2 regions of the Amycolatopsis pigmentata genome follow, and region 1 is predicted to be linked to the other one. Evidence: riboswitches for the same ligand, from Rfam matches in the RefSeq annotation. Region 1 holds a riboswitch; the other holds the start of a gene.
What was found. A riboswitch is a leader RNA that binds a small molecule or an ion and turns the genes downstream of it on or off. The one in region 1 is predicted to bind glycine.
Positions count from the first base shown of each region.

Region 2: linked by a shared signal. The riboswitch ahead of ACFSXZ_RS26065 (L-serine ammonia-lyase) and the one ahead of gcvP (aminomethyl-transferring glycine dehydrogenase) in region 1 are both predicted to bind glycine.

Region 1 covers NZ_JBHUKR010000009.1:10,728-18,742, forward strand. The annotation lists gene ACFSXZ_RS19525 (glutamine synthetase family protein) at 1-243, shown strand, start outside; gene ACFSXZ_RS19530 (gamma-glutamyl-gamma-aminobutyrate hydrolase family protein) at 224-958, shown strand; gene ACFSXZ_RS19535 (3-oxoacyl-ACP reductase) at 959-1,723, shown strand; gene ACFSXZ_RS19540 (DinB family protein) at 1,736-2,245, opposite strand; glycine riboswitch at 2,375-2,468, shown strand; gene gcvP (aminomethyl-transferring glycine dehydrogenase) at 2,590-5,418, shown strand; gene gcvT (glycine cleavage system aminomethyltransferase GcvT) at 5,423-6,499, shown strand; gene ACFSXZ_RS19555 (LysM peptidoglycan-binding domain-containing protein) at 6,759-7,103, shown strand; partial or broken gene ACFSXZ_RS19560 (IS5/IS1182 family transposase) at 7,426-7,623, shown strand; gene ACFSXZ_RS19565 (hypothetical protein) at 7,693-8,015, shown strand, end outside.
Region 2 covers NZ_JBHUKR010000015.1:52,264-60,278, forward strand. The annotation lists gene ACFSXZ_RS26040 (Dyp-type peroxidase) at 1-34, shown strand, start outside; gene ACFSXZ_RS26045 (LuxR C-terminal-related transcriptional regulator) at 53-1,627, opposite strand; gene ACFSXZ_RS26050 (MarR family transcriptional regulator) at 1,824-2,771, opposite strand; gene ACFSXZ_RS26055 (trimeric intracellular cation channel family protein) at 2,967-3,581, shown strand; gene ACFSXZ_RS26060 (DUF4383 domain-containing protein) at 3,608-4,096, opposite strand; gene ACFSXZ_RS26065 (L-serine ammonia-lyase) at 4,189-5,562, opposite strand; glycine riboswitch at 5,610-5,708, opposite strand; glycine riboswitch at 5,710-5,804, opposite strand; gene folD (bifunctional methylenetetrahydrofolate dehydrogenase/methenyltetrahydrofolate cyclohydrolase FolD) at 6,016-6,858, opposite strand; gene ACFSXZ_RS26075 (methylenetetrahydrofolate reductase) at 6,885-7,826, opposite strand; gene ACFSXZ_RS26080 (methylenetetrahydrofolate reductase C-terminal domain-containing protein) at 7,823-8,015, opposite strand, start outside.

The DNA of each region.
Region 1 (8,015 bases):
GGCATCGAAAACGAGCTGCCCCTCGATGCCGAGTTCACCGGGAACGCCTACGGATCGGGCAAACCGACCGTTCCGTCGAGCCTGCGCGAGGCGGCCGCGTTGCTCGGGGAAAGCAAGATGGCCCGGGAGGCGTTCGGGGACGAGGTGATCGACCACTACCTCAACGCCGCCCGAGTCGAACTCGCCGCGTTCGACTCGGCCGTCACCGACTGGGAGCGCGCCCGTGGCTTCGAACGACTCTAGCGTTCTCATCGCCGTTTCCACCTACGCCGAGGACGCGAGCTGGGGTGTGTGGAACGTCCCCGCCGCGCTGCTGCCGATGGCCTATGTGGACGGTGTGGCGGCAGCGGGCGGATTGCCGGTGCTCCTGCCGCAGACCGGCGAAGACCCCTCCGCACTGTCCGCTGTGGACGGTCTCGTGCTCGCGGGCGGCGCGGACGTCGACCCCGCCGGTTACGGCGACCGGCCCCACGAGAAGACCGTCAGCAGGCCGGAACGGGACAGGTTCGAGTTCGCGCTCCTGCGCGAGGCCCGGAGACGACGGTTGCCCGTGCTGGGCGTGTGCAGGGGCATGCAACTGCTCAACGTCGCACTCGGCGGCACGCTGACCCAGCACCTACCCGACACGATCGGCACCGCGCACCAGCCCGGACCCGCCACCTACGGCACCACGCGGGTCGCCTTCACCGAAGGCAGCCGCGTCGCCGGAATCCTCGGCGCGGACGCGGAAGTCCACTGCTACCACCATCAGGCGGTGGACCGGCTGGGCACCGGCCTCGTCGTGACCGGCCGGGCGGCGGACGGCACGGTCGAGGCGGTCGAGTCGCCCGGTGAGCCGTTCGTGGTGGGCGTCCAGTGGCATCCGGAACAGGACAACCGCGATCTCCGGCTGTTCGCCGCGCTGGTGCGCGCGGCGCGGGGCCGGCGTGCCATCGAAGCCCCGAAAATGGAGGTCTGAATGCGACGGTTCGACGGCCGGGTGGCCGTGATCACCGGTGGTGCCGGCGGAATCGGCCTGGCCACCGCCCGGCGTCTCGCCACCGAGGGCGCCAAGATCGTGATCGCCGACGTCGACACCGAAGCGGGAAAGGCCGCGGCGCGGGAGACCGGCGGCGAGTTCGTCGCCACCGACGTCACCGATGAAACCCAGGTCGAGGCGCTGTTTCAGACCGCCGTGGACACCTTCGGCTCGCTCGATGTCGCGTTCAACAACGCCGGCATCTCCCCGCCGGAGGACGACTCGATCCTGACCACCGGCCTCGACGCGTGGCGAAAGGTCCAGGAGGTCAACCTCACCTCGGTCTACCTGTGCTGCAAGGCCGCGATCCCGCATATGCGCAGGCAGGGCAAGGGCGCCATCGTGAACACCGCGTCCTTCGTCGCCGTGATGGGCGCGGCGACCTCGCAGATCTCCTACACCGCGTCCAAGGGCGGGGTGCTGTCCATGACCAGGGAACTCGGGGTCCAGTTCGCCCGTGAGGGCATCCGGGTCAACGCGCTGTGCCCCGGCCCGGTCGACACGCCGCTGCTGCGCGAGCTCTTCGCGAAGGATCCGGAGCGCGCGGCACGCCGGCTGGTACACGTGCCGATGGGGCGCTTCGCCCAGGCCGACGAGATCGCCGCCGCGGTCGCCTTCCTGGCCAGCGACGACGCGTCGTTCATCACCGCCGCGCAGTTCCTGGTGGACGGCGGGATCTCCGGCGCCTACGTCACTCCGATCTGATCCAGGGCCCGCTCAGAACCCCACGGTCCCGTCGATCCCCTCCCGCAGGAAGTCGGCGTGTCCGTTGTGCCGGGCGTACTCGTGAATCATGTGGATCATGACCATGCGCAGCGACACGTCCTTGTCCAGGCGTGGCCAGTAACCGACGACATCGAGCGAAGGAGCATCCCGCTCGATCCGGCGTGCGTGCTCGATTTCCGCTTCCCAGGCGGCGAAGGCTTCCTCCCGGGTGGCCGTGCTCGCGTCGTACGCGGCCTGACGGTCGCCCTCGGGCGACCAGACCAGCGGGACGTCTTCGCCGTTGATGACCCGCCGGAACCAGACGCGCTCGACCTCGGCCATGTGCCGGACCAGGCCGAGCAGCGACAGCGTCGACGGTGGCATCGACTGGCGCCGCAACTCTTCGGTGCCCAGGCCGTCGCACTTCATGGCCAGCGTCGCGCGGTGGAAGTCGAGGAAACCACGCAACATCTCTCGCTCGTCCCCGACCACGGGCGGCTCAGGGCGTTCGGTGCCTGGCATACGTTCGTTCTCCCTCACGGTCACTCTTCTCGCAGCTCATGGAAGGTGTGGGCCGGCGTGGCGCGGCCAGCCGCGTGACGCCCCGGCGGCTATACTCTCAATCGACGACAACCGAATATCAGGCCGTGACGAGCCGGAGCGGGAGAGTCCCCGTCATCGAACGGGGCGCCGAAGGAGCAACCTCCCCGCCAATCTCTCAGGTACCAGCTACCGCTTCTGGCCAGGCCACTCTGGAAAGCAGGCGCCCAGAGCGTCTCACCCAAGGTGAAAGTCGCGCGAGCGGCGAAACTCTCAGGTGCCATGACAGAGGGGGAGTTCCCACACCCAGTGAGAGGAGCTCCCGGATGTCCTTCGCCGACCGCCATATCGGACCATCCGTCCACGAGCAGGCCAAGATGCTCGCCGAATGCGGGTACGACAGCCTCGACGCCCTGGTCGACGCGGCGATCCCCGCGGCCATCCGTGACCCGCGCGAACTCGATCTTCCCCCGGCCGCCTCCGAAGCCGAGGCGCTGGCGGAACTGCGTGCCCTCGCGGCCAAGAACCGCCCGATGACCCAGATGATCGGGCTCGGCTTCCACGACACGATCACCCCGGCGGTGATCCGGCGCAACGTCCTGGAGAGCCCGGCCTGGTACACCGCGTACACGCCTTACCAGCCGGAAATCTCGCAGGGCAGGTTGGAGGCGCTGCTCACCTTCCAGACCATGGTCTCCGGGTTGACCGGTCTCGACGTCGCCAACGCCTCGCTGCTCGACGAGTCCACCGCGGTGGTCGAGGCGGTGTTGCTCATGCGGCGGATTTCGAGGGCGCGCTCGCAGCGGGTCGTGGTGGACGCGGAGTGTCTGCCGCAGACGGTGGCGGTGCTGCGCACGCGGGCCGAGGCGACCGGCATCGAGATCGACGTGCGCGATCTGGCCACCGGGCTGCCGGACGAGTTCTTCGGCGTCGTCGTCCAGTACCCGGGCGCCTCCGGTGTGGTGCGGGACAGGGAATTCCACCAGTCGGTCGGTGAGGCGGCGAAGCGGGCGGGCGCGCTCTGCACGGTCGCCGCCGACCTGCTCGCGCTGACCATGATCGTTCCGCCCGGGGAGCTCGGCGCGGACATCGCGGTGGGCACCACCCAGCGTTTCGGCGTGCCGCTCGGCTACGGCGGGCCGCACGCCGGTTACATCGCGGTGCGGTCGGGTCTCGAACGATCGCTGCCCGGGCGGCTCGTCGGCGTCTCCACGGACGCGGAAGGCCGTCCCGCCTATCGCCTCGCGCTGCAGACCCGCGAGCAGCACATCCGCCGGGAGAAGGCGACCTCCAACATCTGCACCGCGCAGGTACTCCCGGCCGTGCTGGCCGCGATGTACGCGGTGTACCACGGGCCGGACGGCCTGCGAGGCATCGCGGAACGCGTGCACGGACTGGCGGCCGGGTTCGCGGCCGCGTTGCGCGACGGCGGGGTCGAGGTGGTGCACGACACCTTCTTCGACACCGTGCTCGCGCGCGTACCGGGCCGCGCCGCGGAGGTGATCGCCGAAGCCCGGCGGGCCGGGATCAACCTCGGGCGCGTCGACGACGACCATGTCCGGATCGCCTGTGACGAACTGTCCACTTTGGACATCATGGGTGCGGTTCTGCGTGCCTTCGGCCTGCCGGACCGCGGCGAGCCCGGCTCGTCCACGCTGCCGTCCGGAGTGGCCCGCACCAGTGCCTTCCTCACCCACGAGGTCTTTCACGCGCATCGGTCGGAGACGGCCATGCTGCGTTATCTGCGACGGCTTTCGGACCAGGACTACGCGCTGGATCGCGGCATGATCCCGCTCGGTTCCTGCACCATGAAGCTCAACGCCGCGGCCGAGATGGAGCCGGTCAGCTGGCCGGGGTTCGCCGGCCTGCATCCGTTCGCTCCCGCCGAGGACGCGGCCGGGTACCTCGAACTGATCTCCGGGCTGAACACCTGGCTGGCCGAGGTCACCGGCTACGACCAGGTGTCGTTGCAGCCCAACGCGGGCAGCCAGGGCGAGTTGGCCGGCCTGCTCGCGATCCGCGCCTACCACCGCGCGAACGGCCAGTCCGAACGTGACGTGTGCCTGATCCCGTCCTCGGCGCACGGCACCAACGCCGCGTCCGCCGTGCTCGCCGGGATGCGGGTGGTCGTCGTCGCGTGCGACAGCGATGGCAACGTGGACCTGTCCGACCTCAGGTCCAAAGTAGACGAACATGGTGAGCGGCTGGCCGCCGCCATGGTCACCTACCCGTCCACGCACGGTGTCTACGAGAACGACATCGCCGACCTCGCGCGGATCGTGCACGAACGCGGCGGCCAGGTGTATGTCGACGGCGCCAACCTCAACGCGCTGCTCGGGCTGGCCAAGCCGGGCGAATTCGGTGGCGACGTTTCGCACCTGAACCTGCACAAGACCTTCTGCATCCCGCACGGTGGCGGTGGTCCCGGTGTCGGGCCGGTGGCCGTGCGCGCCCACCTGGCGCCGTACCTGCCGAATCACCCCGCCTTCGCGCAAGCGGGACCAGACACCGGTGTCGGGCCGGTCGCCGCGGCACCGTTCGGATCGGCCTCCATCCTGCCGATCTCGTGGGCCTACATCCGGATGATGGGCGCGGCCGGGCTGACCCGCGCGACCAAGGTCGCGGTGCTGGCCGCCAACTACATCGCGGCCCGGCTCGCCCCGCACTACCCGGTGCTCTACTCCGGCCGGAACGGACTGGTCGCCCACGAATGCATCCTGGATCTCCGCGCGCTCACCAAGCGCACCGGCGTGACTGTGGACGACGTGGCGAAACGCCTGGTGGACTACGGTTTTCACGCGCCGACGATGTCGTTCCCGGTGGCCGGTACGCTGATGGTGGAGCCGACCGAGAGCGAGGACGTCGCCGAGATCGACCGGTTCTGCGAGGCGATGATCTCGATCCGCCGCGAAATCGACGAGGTCGCCGACGGACGCTGGCCGGTGGAGCGCAGCCCGCTGCGAGGCGCGCCGCACACCGCGGAGGCGCTCACCGGTGACTGGGACGCCCCCTACGACCGGAAGACCGCGGTCTACCCCGACGGGGTCTCGCCGAAGGCGAAGTACTGGCCGCCGGTCCGCCGCATCGACGCCGCCCGTGGCGACCGGAATCTGGTCTGCTCCTGCCCGCCCCTTTCCGACTACGCCGGGAGCTGAAACCGTGCGCACCTCGCTCTACGATGTCCACAAAGGACTCGACGCGCTGTTCACCGACTTCGCCGGCTGGGAGATGCCGGTGCGCTACACCAGCGAACTGGCCGAACATCGCGCGGTCCGTGAGGCCGCCGGGCTGTTCGACCTTTCGCACATGGGGGAGATCGAGGTGACCGGCCGCGAGGCGGGCGCCGCACTCGACTACGCGCTCGTCGGCAACCTCTCCGGTGTCGAGCCCGGCCGTGCCCGGTACACGATGATGTGCGACGCCGAGGGTGGCGTGCTCGACGACCTGGTGGTGTACCGGATCGGCGAATCGCAGTTCCTCGTCGTGGCCAACGCGGGCAACGCCGCCATCGTGTTCGCGGAGCTGCTCAAGCGGACCGGAGCCTTCGACGCCGAAGTCACCGATCGGTCTTCGGAGACGGCGTTGATCGCGGTCCAGGGCCCGCGTGCGGCCGACATCGTGGGCACGGTGACCAGCGCCGACCTCGCGAGCCTCAAGTACTACGCCGGTATGCCGGCGAAGGTGGGCGGCCAGGAGGTGTTCCTCGCTCGCACCGGTTACACCGGTGAGGACGGTTTCGAGCTTTTCGTTCCTTCGCCCGAAGCAGAGGCGCTGTGGAGTGCGCTCACCGCGGCGGGAGAGTCCCACGGGTTGCTGCCCGCGGGGCTCGCCAGCCGTGACACGCTCCGTCTCGAAGCCGGAATGCCCTTGTACGGCAACGAACTCACCACCGCGGTGTCCCCCTTCGAAGCGAATCTGGGCCGGGTGGTGAAATTCGCGAAACGGGATTTCGTCGGCAAAGGGGCTCTCGAGCGGCGCCGTGAACCGGCCAAGGTGCTCGCGGGCCTCCGGGGTGCCGGCCGTCGCTCGCCACGGCACGGCTACCGGGTGCTCGACGGCGAACGCGAGGTCGGAGAAGTGACCAGTGGAGCGCTCTCCCCGACGCTCGGGTATCCGATCGCGATGGCTTACCTGCCAAAAGAACTGAGCGAGCCGGGCACGAAGCTGACCGTCGACGTCCGTGGACGCAGTGAGCCGGTGGAGGTCGTCGAGCTGCCGTTCTACCGGCGTTCCTGAAACCGGTACGCCCTGAAGGCTTTTGCCGCGCCAGGACGTTTTTGGCCGCGGTCAAGAGCGTCTCCGTCGCGTCACCCGGAACAGGCGATGAATGGTGCGGGGTAGCCGACTATCGTCGGAGTTCCACCCCGGTTCGAAGGAAAGGGGGTGGTAGGACTGCCGATCGAGAGGGTTGTACCCAGGCCGGATCCGCCTGGCCCGACTTCGATCCGCGGACGTCGCGCGGATCCGGCCGTGATCACGACCAGGGGAGCCGGATATGACCAGGAAATACACCGTCGTCCAGGGCGAGACACTGTCCGGAATAGCGCTGAAATTCTACGGCGACGCCGAACTGTATCCTCTCATCGCCCACGTCAATGGCATCAAGGATCCGGACGTTGTTCACGTCGGGCGGGTCCTCGCCATTCCGGACGCGAAGGGTTACCATTCCTACGTCGTCGCCAGCGGTGACACGCTTTGGGCTATCGCGAAGCGCTTCTACGGCAAAGGGAAACTGTTTCCCGCCATCGCCGAAGTGAACGACGTCCCGGACCCGGATCTCATTCACCCCGGGCAGGTCCTCGCGATCCCGCCGGCACCCGTGGGTGCGACCCACGGATGAAACGCCGGTAGGTCATCGTCGCGGGGGCGGTTCCGAGGCCGCCCTCGCGACGCTGTTGTACGTGATCACATCGAGGCCGCGCTCCACGTCTTTCCGTTGCTCCTCCTCGATGACGACTTGCCCTTCATTGAGCCGTTTTCATCCTGGCCGGGATATGTTGGCAGGTAAGGGGTTGTAGGTCAGGCGCTGCTTGGTCATTGGCGTGTGGGTGCCGTGAACGTGGTAAAGCCCTTGGTAGGACAGTGATCGACCAACTTCGGGCAAGCACCGAATGCACGGCATGAACCCGCAGGTCATCTCCTCCCCGGCCAGCACGTGATCCACCCCGTACAAAGCCCGCAACAAGCCCGAGTCCTGCAAGGACGCGAACCGTGCCCGGTTACGCGGCCCCGGCGAACGCGCGAACGCCCAACTCAAGACCTGGCGCATCCTGCGCAAACTCCGCTGCTTGCCCCGACGCGCCGGGAACCTGGCCAAAGCCATCCACGTCCTGCGGAACTACGAACCCGCCACAGGATGAAAAAGGGTTCACTCTTTCGTGTGCCGTCGTTGTGACGTTTGTCGACTGCGTGTTCGATACCTTTGATTCATGTCAGCTGAACTTGATCCGCCCGAACCGGCGGAACCCCTTGTGCCTGAGGAAGCCGTGCCGTGGCCGGCCGTCGGCGGGGACGGTGATGTGTTGTCCTGTCTGGAGTCCGCGGCTGTCGGGTTGCGGGAGCTCCGGGTGGCGAGGTGCTCGCGGGCCAGGTTGCCGCGGATGGTGCAACGGTTGCGGGTGGTGCTCAGCCAGGTGCAGGCGGCGCAGTTGGAGGCGGTGGCGGAGTTCGACCGCGTGGCCCCGCAGCCGTCCAATGTGGCCTTGGAGTTGTCGCTGGGTCTGGCGGTCAGTAAACACACCGCGCGGTATCA
Region 2 (8,015 bases), on a different contig from region 1:
ACAACGTCCGCTTGGTTCCACGTTGTTCCGGTGACCACAATGGACACCGGTGTCAGAGGACGCCGAGTTCGTAGGCACGCATCAGCGCGTCCTCACGACTGGTCGCTCCTAGCTTGCGGTAGAAGCTTTTCATCTGCGTGCGGACAGTGTTGACGGACACGACGAGCTTGCGCGCGACCTCCGCGACGGTCAGGCCGGCGTCGAGTTCGGCGAGGACCACCTGCTCACGGTTGGTCAGTTCGACCAGGTGGACGCGTTCCGGGTACACCGGCCTCGCCTGGGCCAAGCGCCGCGCCGCTTCATCGGCCAGCGGGATATCGGCCAAGCGGAACAGATCCTCGCGATCAGCCGGTGACAACGAGGCGAGCGAGAGCACTTCGTCGGGCGTGCGCACGCGGCTGATGGGCGCGAGTGACCGGCGGGCCTCGTCCTTGTCTCCCATATGGAGCGCGGCGATCGCCCTGAGGAACAACATTTGCCTGGCATCCCGGCGCGATGTCGTTTCGTGCCAGGAAGTGCGGGAGGCTATCGCGCGGACCGCCTCGTATTCGCCGTTGAGGAGGCGAAGCCGGGCGGCGGGCAGCGTCAGCCACGACGCCTGCCCGTCGGCCTCCTTGATCATCCGGAGGGCGCGGGTGGCTTGGCCGGTCGCGATCAGCAGTTCGACATGGGCCCGTCGCAGCACCCGGGCGGCGGTGCCCTGGTCGATGAGCGCGGGCGAGTGGCTGAGCCGGAGGGTACCGAGATGGGCCAGCGTCGTCGCGGGATCGCCGAGGTACAGCCCGTGCGCCGACACCAGCGCCGCGACGAAGGGCCAGACCTCCAGTTGCCTGGTGCCGTCCCCGGCGAACTCCAGACGGCCCGCGAGGCTCGCCTCGTCGTAGCGGTCCAGCGCATCCCAGCCCTCGGCGATCGTTCCGCCCACGGTGAGCAGGAACCGGACCCGCCGCGACGGCGATGCGAAGCCACGCATCCGGTCAAGCCACTGCCGCGCGAGGGCAGGGTGCCCGAGATGGCCGAAGATCATGGCGAGATTGGCGCTCGCGTTGAGGGCGGTGGCGGTGGTCGCCGGCTCGACCGTCGCGTACTCGTAGGCCTGGCGATACAAGTCGACGGCGGCGGGAAAGTCGTCCATCAGGGAACGCGTCAAACCTCGTTGCATGGCCAGCCAACCGGGACGCGGTACCGCGTCGACGCCGGGCAGCGGGCTGAGCTGCGCCGCGCGCGTGGTGAGGCGCTGCCCCAGATCCTCGGCCTCGGTGAAGGCCCCTTGCGCGCGCAGGGCGATCATCGCGGCGGTGCCGACGGTCACGAGTGTCGCCAGTGAACTCTCCCTGGCTATGTCCATTGTCGCCGCGAGGCGGGTACCGAGCTCCATGTACTGACGCAAGTACGGCCGGAGTTCGCCCGCGTCCGACTGGTTCGCCGCGTGGTAGGCGGTGACCCACGAGATCATCAGGCGTGGTCGCGCGCGCAGCTCCTCGTTCGGGACCTGGCTGAGCACGAAAAGCAGCCGAGCGGCGAGTTCGCCTTCCACCGCGAGGATGTGCCTGTCGCACAACGCTTCAAGCGCGGCCCAGTCGCGTTCCTCGGCGGCTCTGTCCACCGCTTCCGGCAGATCGGCCACGGGGACATGAGCGGGTTGAGCGCAGTCCGGCACCGTCTCCGCCCCTCCCCGGACCAAGCCGATCGATCTCACTCGCAAGTATGAGGTACCGGGGCACCGAGCGGGCGACCTGTGTGAAGTTCACCATCGATATCACTCGATCGGGTATTTTCTCGTCCTCGTTGCGGTGCCTGGCAACGGGCCTGCACCAGCTCTCTCACGCGTGGTTCGGAGACTCGATCCCGATCACGTCGCTCGCGTCCTCCGGCTGCGGGAAGGCGTACCAGCGGATGGCGACCTCCCGGGTGCCGGCCGCCGAGCTGTCGTGGAGCAGGCAGTAGCGGGTGAGCAGTTCCTCGTATTCCTGGGTGAACTCGGCGAGTTCCCGTTCCGTCAGGTAGGTACTCGCCCGGTGACCGCGACCCCACGACCCGAACTGCTCGCGATGTCGTGCCGCCCAGCCGAACAGTCGTAGTTCATGGTCGTATTTCGCGTCGTAAAAGGCCCTTAGCCGCGCCTGGTCCGCGTCGGCGAGTTCGGTCGCCACGGGCGGCCGCAGGTTCAGCTTGGTCACCCGCCACCGGCCGTCGCGGCGGCGGGTCACCCGGCCGGCCTGTGCCAGCCGGTCCAGCATCCGCTGAAGTTCGTGCGCGGGCAGAGAAAGTGTCTTTGCCAGCCCGGCGATCGTCGACGGCCCGTTCACCGAGAGCGTTTCCTGAAGGCGCCGGTAGCCGGGATCGGTGTGCAGTTCGATGTCCGTCACGGCGAACGGCCGGCTGCGCATGCCCGCGGTCAGCAGCGGGCGCGCCCAACTCGCCAGCAGCACCGCGACGGGCAACTCCGCCAGTGCGGCCATCGCGATGCTGCTCCATTCGCCGGGCCCACCCCAGTCGAGCATCACGTCGAACCAGGCGTCACAACAGAGCAAGGCCGCCGTGACCGTCATGGCCGGAACCACGCCACGCCGGCGCCGCCAGCCGAGCCAGGCCGCGACGGCGAAACAGGTCAGCAACGCCACGTCGAACCCCACCCAGGCCAGCCGCCAGTTGCCGGTGCCGAACCGGTCCGGTAGCGTGCTCTGGAGATAGATCGTCCACGGCACAAGGAAAGCCGCGGATCCTCCGGCCAGGATCAGCAGGACATGTCTGATCGCCTGTTTCGGCACCCACCCGTTCCCGGCATCGACGGCCTCACGATCGGGATGCCTTGTGGATCGAAGACGGGGACCGCGCATCATCGCACGGTATCGCCGATTCCCGCGACAGGAATCAGGTATTTTCCCGGAGACCCGCCTTGGTGCGGCGCGGATCTCGTCGCTCGACGGTCTCGACGCGGGCCTGCTCGGGGTTAGTCTGCGGGCGTGACTGACGAGCCGTTGCAGGTGCTGGTGCCCGACCTGATGGGTGTCTTCGTGTTCGGGCTCTCGGGAGGGCTGGCCGGCGTGCGCGCGCGGCTTGACCTCTTTGGAGTCACGGTGCTTGCCGGTATCACCGCGTTGGGCGGTGGCGTGGTGCGTGACCTGCTGCTCGGGCTGACACCTCCGTTCGCGTTGCGGCACTGGCCGTATGTGGCGGTGGCGTTCGTCGCCGGGCTGGTCGCGTTCCTCATGCACGCGCAGGTCCAACGGTTGCGTCGCGCCTACCTGGTGCTGGACGCCGCGGGATTGGGCCTGTTCACGGTGACGGCCACCAAGCTCGGGCTTCAGCAAGGGCTGGGGCTGGTGGGCGCGTGCACCGTCGGCGTGATCACCGGCATCGGCGGCGGGGTGATCCGCGACGTGCTCATCCGTGAAATCCCGATCGTCCTGCGCTCGGAAATCTATGCCTTGGCCGCACTCATCGGCGCCGTGACCGTCTATGCCTGTTACCGCCTGCACGTGTTACAGGCGCCGGAGCAGATTGCCGCGGCCACCCTCGTCTTCGTGGTGCGTCTGATCGCGCTGCGACGAGGTTGGCAGGCTCCCGTCGCGCGATAGCCGACGAACTGCGCCCCGCACCGGATTTACCGTTCTCCCTGGTCCTGGGGCGCCGGATAGGTGCCCTGCCCACGTTCGATGGCCGTGGCGAGGACGCCGAGCCCGATCATGCCGAGCCCGAGTCCCAGGTGCAGCCAGTTGTCCGCGCTGTTCACGGGAATGAAGTTGCCCGGGGTCGCCTTGCTGACGGCAACGCCGTACAACCACAGGACCAGGTAGATCCCGCCGCCCAGCACCAGATAGGCACGCGCGGGGGCCCGGGTCGCGAAGGCCGCCAGTCCGGCGACGCCGAAGGCCAGGTGCACGAGATTGTGCAGGATGGACACCTGGAAGACGCCGAAGAGCATCGCGCCGGAATGGTGTCCGCCGAACTCGAGCGCGTCGTAACCGGTGGTCACTCCGGGAATGAACCCCAGCACGCCTGCCACGAGGAAGACCACTCCGGCCATGAGCGCGAACACCTCGACCGGCTTGCGTTCGGTGGCCTCGCGTCCCGCCGCTTTGGATACAACCATGTTCCTTCCCTACGTTGTCCTTCAGCGGCGGGTACCCGTGTGATCCCGAAGAAAACGGACGATGGGTTCGAACATGGACGAGTCAGGGCCACCTAGCACTCGATGACGTTGACCGCGAGGCCGCCTCGGGCGGTTTCCTTGTATTTGACGTGCATGTCACGGCCGGTGTCCCGCATGGTCTTGATGGCCTTGTCCAGACTGACCTGATGACGGCCGGTGCCGTTGATGGCGATCCGGGCGGCGTTGATCGCCTTGATCGAGGCGATCGCGTTGCGCTCGATGCACGGAATCTGCACCAGACCGCCCACCGGGTCGCAGGTGAGGCCGAGGTTGTGCTCGATACCGACCTCGGCCGCGTTCTCCACTTGTTCCGGCGTGCCGCCGAGAACTTCGCACAGCGCGGCCGCGGCCATCGAGCAGGCGGATCCGACTTCGCCCTGGCAACCGACCTCGGCGCCGGAGATGGAGGCGTTCTGTTTGAAGAGGATGCCGATCGCGGCGGCCGTGAGGAGAAACCGCACGACGCCGTCGTCGTCCGCGCCGGGGACGAACCGGGCGTAGTAGTGCAGCACGGCGGGAATGATGCCCGCGGCACCGTTGGTCGGCGCGGTGACGACGCGCCCGCCGGAAGCGTTCTCCTCGTTGACCGCCAGCGCGTAGAGGTTGACCCAGTCCAGGACGCGCAGCGGGTCCTCACTGTCCACTTCGGACGTCAGGGTCCGGAACAGGCCCGGGGCGCGCCGCGGGACACGGAGACCACCGGGCAGGACGCCGTCCCGGTGACAACCCGCCTCGACGCAGGCGACCATGACGTTCCACAACCCGAGCAACCCGGTCCTGATCTCCTCGGCGGACCGCCAGGACAGTTCGTTGGCCAGCATCACGTCGCTCACGCGAAGCCCCTCACGAGCGCAGATGGCCAGCAGCTCGGCGGCGGTGCCGAAGGGATAGCGCACCTCGGTGGTGTCACGAACGATCCGGTCCGAACCCACCGCGTCCTCGTTCACCACGAAACCGCCGCCGACCGAGTAATAGGTACGGTCGCACAGGACCGTTCCCTGGGCGCCGTAGGCGGTGAAGACCATGCCGTTGGGGTGCGCGGGCAGGGATTTGCGCCGATGCAGCACCAGATCCTCGCTCGCGGTGAAATCGATCACCTTGCTCCCGCCGAGCGACAGCCTGCCCTCTTCCTTGGCACGCGCCGCCCGTTGGTCGGCGGTGTCGGTGTCGACGGTGGCCGGGTCCTCACCCTCGAGACCGAGAATGACCGCCTTCTCCGAGCCGTGCCCGTGGCCGGTGGCGCCCAGCGATCCGAACAACTCCGCTCTGACCCGGATGACCGAAGCGAGCAGGCCGTCTTCCCGCAGCCTGTCGACAAAACGTTTCGCCGCACGCATGGGGCCCACCGTGTGCGAAGAGGACGGCCCGATACCGACGGAATAAAGATCGAACGCGCTCAAGGGCATTTTCGGAGGCTCCCTGTTTCGGGCACCACGGATCGTGGCGCTGGGCACCTCCCCGCTCTGTCATCGGTACCTGAGAGTTTCACCGCCTGCTCGGAGGGGCTTGCACCGTGGGTGCGGGATCGGAAATCCCGGCTTTCCAGAGTTCGCCTCGCCGGAGCGGTAGGGGGACCTGAGAGTTTCTGGGGAGAGTTGCTCCTTCGGCGCCCCACCGTCACCGATGGGATCTCTCCCGCTCCGGCTGGAACGGCGCGGTATGAAGTTGAGGGCTTCTGACAGTAGATCGGCCCGTTCAGCGCGGTCAACCCGGATCCGCGTGGCCTCGGCGACTTCGCCGCGGCGGCCCGGCACAGCGCCGGCCGGCGCAGACCGCCGTTGACCTGAGCGCAACACGTGGTCGGCGCCGGCCACGCTCGCCCGGGGCGGAAACCCCGAGAGCGTCGTCAGGCAAGTCGATCAGGTGATCGGGTTTTCCCGGGCGGCGGTGAGGGTGTTCTGGAGCAGCATCGCGATGGTCATCGGACCCACGCCACCGGGCACCGGGGTCACCACACCGGCGATTTCGCGGACGGTGTCAGTGTCGACATCGCCGCACAACCCGTTCTCGGTGCGATGAATGCCGACATCGAGCACGATCGCTCCCGGCTTGACCGCGTCCTCGCCGATGAGCCGGGGCACGCCGGCGGCGACCACGAGCACGTCCGCCGTCCGGCACACGGCCGCCAGGTCACGAGTACGGGAGTGGCACACGGTCACGGTGGCGTTGCGCTGCAACAGAAGCTGTGCCATCGGTTTGCCGACCAGATTGGACCGGCCGACGACCACGGTGTGCGCGCCCTCGAGGACCGCACCGATCTCGTCGAGAAGCACCATCACCCCCTCGGGGGTGCAGGGACGCAGCCCCGGCCTGCCCAGCGCGAGGCGGCCGGTGCTGCGCTCGGTGAGTCCGTCGACGTCCTTTTCCGGAGGGATGCGCTCGATGAGGGCGGCGGCGTCGAGGTGCGGCGGGAGGGGCAACTGGAGGAGGATTCCGGTGACCTGAGGGTCGGAGGCGAGTTCGTCGACGACCGCGGCGGCGGCCTCCTGGGTGATCTCTCCGGGCAGGTGCCGGTGCAGGTCGCGCATTCCGGCCTCGGCACACTGGCGGCGCTTGTTGCGCACGTAGATCGCCGAGGCCGGATCGTCGCCGATGAGAACGGTGGCCAGCCCCGGAGGAGTGGGCAGCGTGGCCACTTCCCGTGCCACCCGCGCGCGGACCCCGGCCGCCACGGCCCTTCCGTCGATGACCAACGCGTTCATACCCTCTCCTCCACCCGTCACGATGTTCAAGAACCGGCGGCGAACGATCCGGCCGTGCGGGTGAACCCGGCCCGCTGGAGAATCTCGGCGACACCGCGTTCGAAGCCGAAGGCCATCACGTGTACCCCCGCGACCCCGGGGATCTCCGCCAACTGCTGGATCGTCTCCGCGCACAGCCGGATTCCTTCGTCGCCGACCCGATCGGCGGGCACGCCTCGCAGCCGGCGTTCGATCTCCGCGGGCACATGCACGCCGGGCACGCTGGTGCGCAGGAACTCCAGCATGCGCAGCGACCGGATCGGTCCCACGCCCGCGAGCACCGCGCACGTCTCGGTGACGCCCAGATCCCTCAGCTCGGCCATCCACCGCGTGAACACAGCGAGGTCGAACACGTACTGGGTCTGTGCGAACTCCGCGCCCGCCGCGACCTTCTTCGCCAGCCGTCCGGCACGGAAGGACAAGGGCGGGGAGAACGGGTTCTCCACGGTTCCGATCATCCACTGTGGACGGCCATCGACCTTCTCTCCGGACGCCAGGACACCGTCGTCGCGCAACGTCCTGGCCAGCCAGGCCAGCTGCACCCCGTCGAGGTCGAACACCGGCTTCGCCTCCGGGTGATCGCCCGCGCGCGGATGATCACCCGTGAGCAGCAGCACGTGCGGGATGCCGAGCGCACCGGCGGCGAGCAGGTCCGACTGCAACGCCATCCGGTTGCGATCGCGGCAAGTCAGTTGCATGACCGGGGACAGCCCGGCGCGCTGGGCCAGCACGGCACCACCGAGGCTCGACATCCGGACGCGGGCACCCTGGTTGTCGGTCACGTTCACCGCGTCGACCCAGCCCCGCAAAAGGTCGGCCTTACGGGCGATCTGCTGTGTGTCGGCGCCTCGCGGCGGTCCCAGCTCGGCGGTGACGGCGAAGCGCTTCTCGTCGATCGCGGCGCGCAGGCCCGGAGCAGCCGTCGTCATGAGACTTCCACAATGGGCAGCAGTGGACGAGATCGCGGGTCGGTCGCGAGTTCGTCGTCGCGGCCGAGCCAGTAGTTGATCCAGGAGCTGCGGCTGTGTTCGCGGTGGTCCACCGGCCGGTGCAGGAGACCGAGATCGCTGCCGTGCCCGGCGGCGGTGGCGCGCTCGTGCGCGATGACCCACACGCAC